Regions from separate parts of the Streptomyces sp. SudanB52_2052 genome, predicted to be linked through region 2. Evidence: riboswitches for the same ligand, from Rfam matches in the RefSeq annotation. Region 2 holds a riboswitch; the other holds the start of a gene.
The links. Region 2 has a riboswitch for cobalamin ahead of ACSUPV_RS31705 (cobalamin biosynthesis protein). Riboswitches for the same ligand answer to the same signal wherever they lie in the genome.
Positions count from the first base shown of each region.

Region 1: another riboswitch for cobalamin. It lies ahead of ACSUPV_RS02630 (energy-coupling factor ABC transporter permease); the one in region 2 lies ahead of ACSUPV_RS31705 (cobalamin biosynthesis protein).

Region 1 covers NZ_OZ186796.1:557,851-562,284, reverse strand. The annotation lists gene ACSUPV_RS02650 (amidinotransferase) at 1-394, shown strand, start outside; gene ACSUPV_RS02645 (energy-coupling factor ABC transporter ATP-binding protein) at 448-1,308, opposite strand; gene cbiQ (cobalt ECF transporter T component CbiQ) at 1,305-2,054, opposite strand; gene ACSUPV_RS02635 (energy-coupling factor ABC transporter substrate-binding protein) at 2,060-2,434, opposite strand; gene ACSUPV_RS02630 (energy-coupling factor ABC transporter permease) at 2,431-3,132, opposite strand; cobalamin riboswitch at 3,163-3,348, opposite strand; gene ACSUPV_RS02625 (serine/threonine-protein kinase) at 3,537-4,434, opposite strand, start outside.
Region 2 covers NZ_OZ186796.1:7,076,051-7,080,484, forward strand. The annotation lists gene cobN (cobaltochelatase subunit CobN) at 1-443, opposite strand, end outside; gene ACSUPV_RS31700 (cobyric acid synthase) at 440-1,948, opposite strand; gene ACSUPV_RS31705 (cobalamin biosynthesis protein) at 1,951-2,886, opposite strand; cobalamin riboswitch at 2,985-3,105, opposite strand; gene ACSUPV_RS31710 (nSTAND1 domain-containing NTPase) at 3,383-4,434, shown strand, end outside.

The DNA of each region.
Region 1 (4,434 bases), 6.5 Mb from region 2:
CCGCTGCCGCACGCCCATGCACATCGACACGACGTTCGTCCTGCTCGCGCCCGGAAAGGTGCTGGTCAACCCCGAGTACATCGACGTCGACCGGCTGCCCGCCGTCCTGGACTCCTGGGACGTCCTGGTCGCCCCCGAGCCCGAGCCGATCGACGAGCGGCTGCTCAGGGTCACCTCGATGTGCGGCAAGTGGCTCAGCATGAACGTGCTCATGATCGACGAGCGGCGGGTGATCGCGGAGCGGCACCACACCGGCATGCTGCGCGCGCTGGAGAAGTGGGGCTTCGAGCCGATCCCGTGCGACCTGCTGCACTACGCGCCGTTCGGCGGCTCGTTCCACTGCGCGACGCTCGACATCCGCCGCCGCGGCTCGCTCCAGTCGTACTTCGACTGATCGTGCTTGACCGACGGTAACTGACCGACCGTAACTGACCGACCGCACTCCCCTCAGCCGCTCCGGGGTGTCGTCGGCCGCTGTCCCGCCGCGAGGGCGGCCAGCTCGTCCGGCGTTCGCGGGCCCGGCGCCGACTCGGCCAACACACCCTGGGCGCGGAGGAGTTCCGCCGCGGCGGCGCCCCACGGCAGCCGCAGCCCCGCCTCCCGGAGGAGATCGGTGCGGGCCAGTGCCGTCGGCGCGGGCCCGGTGCGGACGCCGGACGGCGTGAGGAGCGCCGCGTCGTCGGCCCAGCGCAGGGCGAGGTCGACGTCGTGGGTGGCCATCACGACCGTGGTGCCCCGGGCGCGGAGCCCGTCGAGCGTGTCGAGGAGCCGTTCCTGCCCGTCGGGGTCGAGCCCGGCCGTCGGCTCGTCGAGGACGAGGACCCGGGGCCGCATGGCGACCGCGCCCGCGATGGCGGTCCGCTTGCGCTGCCCGTAGGAGAGCAGATGGGTGGGCCGGTCGGCCAGGGCGGCGATGTCCAGGGCGTCGAGCGCCTGAGCCACCCGCGCCCGCACCTCCGTGTCGTCCAGGCCGAGGTTCAGCGGCCCGAACGACACGTCCTGCTCGACGGAGGCCGCGAACAGCTGGTCGTCCGGGTCCTGCACCACCAGCTGAACGGTCGTGCGCAGCCGGGTCAGGCCCTTGCGGTCGTACGTCACCGGCTGCCCGTCGACCGTCAACCGGCCCCGGTGCGGCTGCAGTCCGCCGCTGAGCAGCCGCATCAGCGTGGTCTTGCCGCTGCCGTTGCGGCCGAGCAGCGCGAGCGCGCGCCCCTCGCGGATCTCGAAGTCGAGGCCGCTGAGCACGGCCGGGCCGTCCTCGTAGGCGAAGGACGCGCCCCGCAGGGCGACGAGGGCGGCCTCGCTCATGTCAGCGGCCTTTCCAGCACGAAGGTGAGCACCGCCAGCGCCGCGAGGAGCGCGCAACTGGCCGTGGTGAAGCGGACGGAGACGCGGGCCTCGGGCACCAGGACGCGCAGGGTGCCGTCGTAGCCGCGCCCGGCGAGACCGGCCTGGAGGCGGGCCGCCCGGTCGAAGGCCCGGACGAACGCGGTGGCGCCCAGCCCGGCCAGGGACCGCCACTCCGCGGCCCGGCCGGTGTGCCCGAGCCGGGCGGCCTGGGCGTCCCGGACGCGGCGCACGGAGTCCAGGAGCAGGAAGCTCATCCGGTACGTCACCAGGGCGACGTCGACGACGGGCGCGGGCACGCCCGCCTGCACCAGGCGGGGCAGCAGGTCGGACATCGGCGTGGTGAAGGCGAACAGCAGCACGCCCAGGGAGGCCGCCGAGGTGCGCAGCAGCAACTCCCCGGCCCGCACCGGCCCGTCACCGGCGAGGGAGACGAAGCCCTCCGGCCCACCGACCTGGACGAGCAGGGGGAGCGCGCCGGTCACGCAGAAGCCGAGCGGCACCCGGTAGGCCCGCCACAGCCGTCGGCCGGGCACACCGGCCGGCCCCAGCAGCAGGGACAGTGCCGCCACGAGCACCAGGGCCGCGCCCGGCCAGGGCGGCAGCGAGATCGCCAACACGGTGAGGCCGAGTCCGAGCACGGCCTTGTCCACGGGGTGGCGGCGGCGCCAGCGGCTGCTGTGCGCCGCCGCGTCGATCGGCAGCACGCGGCTCAGGCCCCGTCGGCCGGGGACTTTCCGGGGACGCCCACGGCGTCCGCGTCGGCGGCCTGCTGACGGGCCGTGGCCCGTTCCTCGCCCTGGCGCCGGCCGCGCCGCAGGCCGAAGTAGTAGGCGAGGACGCCCGCGCCGATCGCCGCCTGGAGGGCGAACAGCGCCGACTCGATCTCCGCGGACGGCGGCTCGTACAGCGGCGTGAACCAGGGCTCGTAGTCCGGGTCCAGCTCCGTGATCGCCGTCTCCGCCTGGGCGTCGGCGCCGGTGAACGGCTCTTCCTTGTGGTCGCCGAGGCCGAGCGCGAGCGGCAGCACGGCGAGCGCGGCCACGACGAGCAGCAGCACCAGGTTGATCTTCGTGTTCCGGTTCATCGGGCCACCGCCTCCGTCTCGGTCCGCGACCGCTTCCCGGCGAGGAGCACGCCCAGCCGGGTCAGCTCGCCCTTGCTGGACTGCACCAGCAGCCGCATCACGAGGACGGTCAGCAGGCCCTCGCTCACCGCGAGCGGGATCTGCGTGACGGCGAAGATGGAGGCGAACTTGCCGAGCGCGCCGAGGAATCCGCTGCCCGGGTCCGGGAAGGCGAGCGCCAGCTGCACGCTGGTGACGCAGTAGGTGGACAGGTCGGCCACGAACGCCCCGCAGAACACGGCCGCCATCAGCGGCACGTCGTACCGCCGCAGCACCTTGTAGACGGCGTATCCGGCCCAGGGCCCGACGATCGCCATGGAGAAGACGTTGGCGCCGAGCGTGGTGAGGCCGCCGTGCGCCAGCAGCAGCGCCTGGAAGAGCAGGGTGATGGTGCCCAGGACCGCCATGATCGGCGGGCGGAACAGGATGGCCCCCAGCCCGGTGCCGGTGGGGTGGGAGCAACTGCCGGTGACCGACGGCAGTTTCAGGGCGGACAGGACGAACGTGAAGGCGCCGGAGGCACCGAGGAGCAGTGTGCTCTCGGGGTGCTCGCGCACTTCACGGGTGAGCGACCGGACTCCGTGGACGACGAACGGCGCCGACGCGACGCCCCAGGCGACCGCGTGCGCCGGAGGCAGGAAACCCTCGGCTATGTGCATGGCTCAGCAGACCCTCTCCAGCACCTCGTGGATGGTTGACGCGCCTTGGCCGGTCTCCTGGCTGACGGGTACCACCGCCCGTGCTCCGCCTTCCCGGGTCCTTCAGGACCCAGTGGCTGCCCGTGAGGGCCGGAGCCGGACTTCCCGATTCACAGTGGCGAGGGCCGCACCGGCATCACACCGGATTTCCCGTTCACCAAGGCGTGGTGACAATAAGGCCGGGATAAGGGCGATGACAAGCCACGCAGGGGGCGCGTGTGGGGGCGCCCGCTCGCACACCGGCGCATGCCGCCGTGGATCCGCGCGAGACGGGCGGCGCCCCGGGCGCCGGATGGTCCCGCGCCGGCGGCGGTGGTCGCGTACGGCAACGCCACCTCCTCCGCCCGGCTCGCCGGCGGGCCGTGTCAGTCGTTGCCCCCGTCGTCCCCGTCGTCGTCGCCGTCCCCGACCGGCCGGACCTGGCGGGGCTTCTCCTGCCGCGGCTGCTCCGCCTGTTGCGGTGCGTCGGCGGTCGCCTCCTGCGTGGGGGCCGCGGGGCTCGGAGTGGGAGAGGGGGGAGCGGTGGACGGGGACGGAGTCGTGGGCGGAGTGACATCGGCCACGGTGCCGGCGGCCGGAGCCGTGTCCGTGCCCGGGGCGGAGGAGAGGGGCGAGGCGGAACCGCCGGAGGGGGTGGCGGCCGGGCTGCTCGCGGTCGGTGACGCGTCGGGTTCCGTGCCCTCCGTGGCCGTGTTGTCGGGGGAGAACCAGAGCATGCCGGCGAGCATCGCGGCGAGGAAGAGGGCCGCCCCGGCGATCGTCGCGGCCGCCCGCCGCCGGTTGCCGAGGCCGTCGCGGGGCGCGGAGCGGCGCGCGCGCCCGGCGTGGGGCGTGCGGGTGGTGTGCAGGGCGGGGGCGCCCGGCAGTGCGTAGGTGGTGACGCTGCGGGGCTCGGCCGGCGCGTACGGCGCCGGCGCGGAGGACGGCACCGGCGACGCGGCCTCCGGCAGTGGCTCGGGCAGCCCCCGCCAGGCGCCGCCGGCGAACCACTCGGCGGCCTGCTGGGCCGAGGGCCGGTCCTCGGGCTGCTTGGCGAGGAGTCCGAGGAGGTAGCTCTCGAACGCCGGCGGCAGATCCGCGACACCGAGCTCGCGGGGCGGCACCGGGGCGCTGTCGAGGTGCTGGTGGAGGAGCGCGACGGCGGTGTCCGCCTGGAACGGCGGGCGGCCGCTGAGAAGCTGGTAGAGCACGCACCCCAGGGAGTACATGTCGGAGGCGGGCCCCGCGGGCTGCCCCAGGGCGCGTTCGGGCGCGAGGTAGAGG
Region 2 (4,434 bases):
TGCGGCCGCTCGCCGTGGACGCCGTACTCGGGCATCTTGCGCGGCGCGGCGAAGCCCTCGCCGGTGAGCAGCACCGTGTCGGACAGGAACCGGGCCAGCTCGGTGAGGTTCTCCGGCCCGCCCTCCACGAGGTACTTCAGCGCCTCCGCGACGACACCGGCCGGCACCGACGACTCGGCCATCAGCTCCGCGTCCGGCACGGCCTCGCCGCCCAGCAGCACGGTCGGGATCCCGGAGGCCTTCAGCGCCGCGAGCCCGTCCTCCCAGGCCCGCTTGCCGCCGAGCAGCCGCACCACGGCGAGGTCGGCGCCGTCGAGCAGCGCCGGCAGCTCCTCGCGCACGTCCACGCGGGTCGGATTGCCGATCCGGTACGAGGCACCGGTGGCGGCCCGGGCCGCCAGCAGGTCCGTGTCGGCGGTCGACAACAACAACACAGTGCTCATGCGGGTGCTCCCGGTGGAATGAAGGGCAGTCCTTGCGGCGCGCCGGACTCGATGAGTCGCCACAGCGCGTCGGTGTCCGCGTGCTGTTCGATCAGGTCGCCGAGCCGGTCGAGCTGCTCCTCGCGCAGCGCGGCGAACGAGGTGTCCGGCGCCGGCACGAAACGGCGGCCCGCGGCGGCCGCCACCTCGCGCAGGAACGCCCGCCGGAACCCGTCGGACTCCAGCGAGCCGTGCCAGTGCGTGCCCCAGGTCTGGCCGACCCGGCAGCCGTCCAGGAAGGCTTCACCGCCCGTGACGTCGGCGACCCCGTGGTGGATCTCGTAACCCTCGACCCGCTCGCCGAGGGCCTCGCCCTCCGGCCGGGTGAGGGTCTTCTCGCGGGCGAACCGCACCCGCACGGGCAGGATCCCGAGCCCGTCGACATGGCCGCGGCGGCTCTCGACGTCGTCCTCGATGTGCTCGCCGAGGAGTTGGAAGCCGCCGCAGACGCCGAGCACCGGCCGCTGCTCGGCGGCCCTGCGCACCAGGGCGTCGGCGAGCCCCCGCTCGCGCAGCCAGTCCAGCGCGCGGACCGTGCCACGGGTGCCGGGCACGACGACGAGGTCGGCGTCGGCCAGCTCCTCGGGCCGGTCCACGAACCGCACCACGACGCCCGGTTCGGCGGCCAGGGCGTCCACGTCGGTGAAGTTGGACATCAGCGGCACGGCGCACACGGCGACGCGCAGCACGTCCTCGCCGAGCGGCGGCGCGACGACGGACTCCCGCACGGCTCCCCGCAGGGAGACGCGCAGCCCGTCCTCCTCGTCGATCCCGAGTCCGTGCCGAAACGGCAGCACGCCGTACGTCTTCCTCCCCGTCAACCCGTGCAGCATGTCCAGGCCCGGCTCCAGCAGGGAGACGTCCCCGCGGAACTTGTTGACCAGGAACCCGGCGACGCACTCCTGGTCCTCGCGGGACAGCAGCGCCACCGTCCCGAAGAACGAGGCGAAGACACCGCCCCGGTCGATGTCGCCGACGACGAGCACCGGAAGCCCGGCGTTGCGGGCGATGCCCATGTTGACGATGTCGGTCCGCCGCAGGTTGATCTCGGCGGGAGAACCGGCCCCCTCACAGATCACCGCGTCATACGTGCCCCGCAACTGCTCCAGGCAGTCCAGCACCGTCCCGAGCAGCTTCTGCTGCCGCCCGCCGTGGTAGCCGCGCGCGCTCAGCTCACCCACCGGCCTGCCCAGCAGCACGACCTGACTGCTCTGCTCGCCCCCGGGCTTGAGCAGCACGGGATTCATCAGCGCGGTCGGCTCGACGCGGCAGGCCTGGGCCTGCATGGCCTGCGCCCGCCCGATCTCGGCGCCCTCCCGCGTCACGAACGAGTTCAGGGACATGTTCTGCGCCTTGAAGGGCGCGACCTTGACGTCCTGCCGCACCAGCCACCGGCAGATCCCGGCCGTCACGACGCTCTTGCCCGCGTCGGAGGTGGTCCCGGCGACGAGAAGCCCACCGCTCATGCTCACTTCCCCCTCTTCAGCAACCGCACGCCGGCGCACACCCCGAGCGCCAGCCAGGTGACGCGCCGCGAGAGCCGCACGGCCCGTTCGACATCGCGCCGGACGACGGCCCGCCCGCCGGTGTTCAGCACGGGCCGGTGCTCCACCCGCCCGCCGTACGACAGGGTCCCGCCCAGCCGCACCCCGAGCGCCCCCGCGAACGAGGCCTCCACGGGCCCGGCGTTGGGACTGGGGTGCTTCGCCGCGTCGGCCCGCCAGGCGCGCACGGCCCCGCGCGGATCCGGCCCGGCCAGCACCGCGAGCACGGCGGTCAGCCGCGCCCCCGGCCAGCCCGCGAGGTCGTCGAGACGCGCGGAGGCCCACCCGTAGCGCCGGTAACGGGCCGACTTGTGCCCGACCATGGCGTCCAGGGTGTTGACGGCCCGGAACCCGAGCAGCCCCGGCACCCCGCCCACGGCCCCCCACACCAGCGCTCCCACGACCGCGTCGGAGGTGTTCTCGGCGACGGACTCGACCACGGCCCGGGCTATCCCGTCGGCGTCGAGGGCCTGCGGGTCCCTCCCGCACAGATGCGGCAGCCGCGCTCGGGCCGCCTCCACGTCCCCCGCCTCCAGGGCACGCCCGACGGCCCGCGCCTCACGGGCGAGTGAAGTCCCCCCGACGACGGCCCAGGTGGCCGCACCGGTGAGCGCGACGGAGGCGACGGCGGAGGACCGCACCGCACGCTCGGCGACGGCCCCCAGCGCGACGGCGCCTCCCGCGCACACCCCGGCGTGCAGCGCGCCCCACCCGCGGTGGTCCCGCCACAACACCCGCTCCACGGCACCCGCGGCCCGCCCGAACACGGCGACCGGATGCCCCCGGCGGGGGTCGCCGAGCAGCAGGTCACCGATCAGGCCGGCGGCGGCGCCGTACGCGAAGACGCGACCGGCACCCATGGGCTCAGCCGGCCAACAGGGCAGGCAGGGGTGGGGTACTGAACCTCGATCGGCAGCCGCGCATGGCGATATGTCCTCACTCAGGGTGTCCACGCCCTGGTTCGACGAGACCGGCGGTGAGAGTTCCTGGCTCCCGGGGGATGGCTACCCCGGTGACAGTGGCGGGACCGCGCCGGACTCACACCGGCTTCCTCTCCTGCCGCCGTACTGGCTCCGGAAGTCCACCACGGCCGCGAACCGCCGTCAACTTGCCCTTGACCTGCGCGGGGAGAGTGTGGAGAACCCCACACCACTAGCACCCCGCCTCGCTCCCGGGACCGAGTCGGGGCGAATTCCCCTGTGCGGGTCGTGTTCCGGCGACCGGCTTGCACCCGCCCGACCCGAACCCTCCAATACCTCGCACAGGGGGATACGCGTACGGAAAGGGCAGAGCAGTGCATGACGCGGCCGAGCCGGTCTTCGTGGACATCACCGACCGCCGTCCGGAGCCGGCCAGGTGACCCGCGGACGTTTCCCGGAGGGGCTCGGCCCCGCGGTGGCCCGCGTGCGGTCGGCCGACGGCACTCCTGTCGGCTCGGGATTCCTCGTCGCACCCGGCACGGTGGCCACCTGTGCCCACGTGGTGGCGCAGGCCCTGTGCAGCGACGAACGGGACACCTCCGCGCCGACCCGCCCCGTGACCGTCGAGTTCCCACTCCAACGGGGCGGCGTCGCCTACGAGGCCTCGGTATCGGCCTGGCGGCCGGTGGCCCCGGACGGCACGGGCGACATCGCACTGCTGCGCCTGCCCGAAAGCGCCACCACGCCGGTCCCGCTGGCAGGCGCGTGCGACGTCTGGGACCACCGCTTCCGCATCCTGGCGTTCCCCGCCACGGCCGAGCACGGTGCCTGGATCGGCGGGCGGCTGCTCGGCGCCGTCGGACAGGGCTGGATCTCCATGGAGGCGGACGGCACCGCACACCACATCTCCCCGGGGTGCAGCGGGGCACCCGTCTGGGACGAGGAACTCGGCGCCGTGGTCGGCATGACGGTCGCGACCGACCGAGGCCGTACGGCCGCCACCTCCTACCTCATTCCCGCAGCCGCCCTCTTGGACCTGCAACCGGGCCTGCGCCGCTGTCCGTACCGAGGGCTCGACGCCTTCCGGGAGGAGGACGCCGCGCTCTTCTTCGGCCGGGAGAAGGAGACGGCACGGCTGCTCGACGCGGTGGACCGGCACCTCGTCGTACCGGTGGCCGGCCCCTCCGGCAGCGGCAAGACCTCACTGGTGCGCGCCGGAGTGCTGCCGCACCTGCGCGCCCAGGGCCACACCGTCTCCGAGATCCGCCCGCTGCCAGGCACCCCTGCCGCGCTCACCCTGGCACGGGCGCTGGCGCCACTGCTGGAACCGGACCAGGGCGTGGCCGACCAGGAACGCGGCGCCCTGAAGCTCGCGGCCCTCCTGGACGCCGGGGGAGGCCGGGCGGCGGCCGGTCTCGGCCAGCGCCTGCTGAACCACTGCGGCCCGCGCGGCCACGTCTTCTTCCTCAACCAGCTCGAAGAGATCGT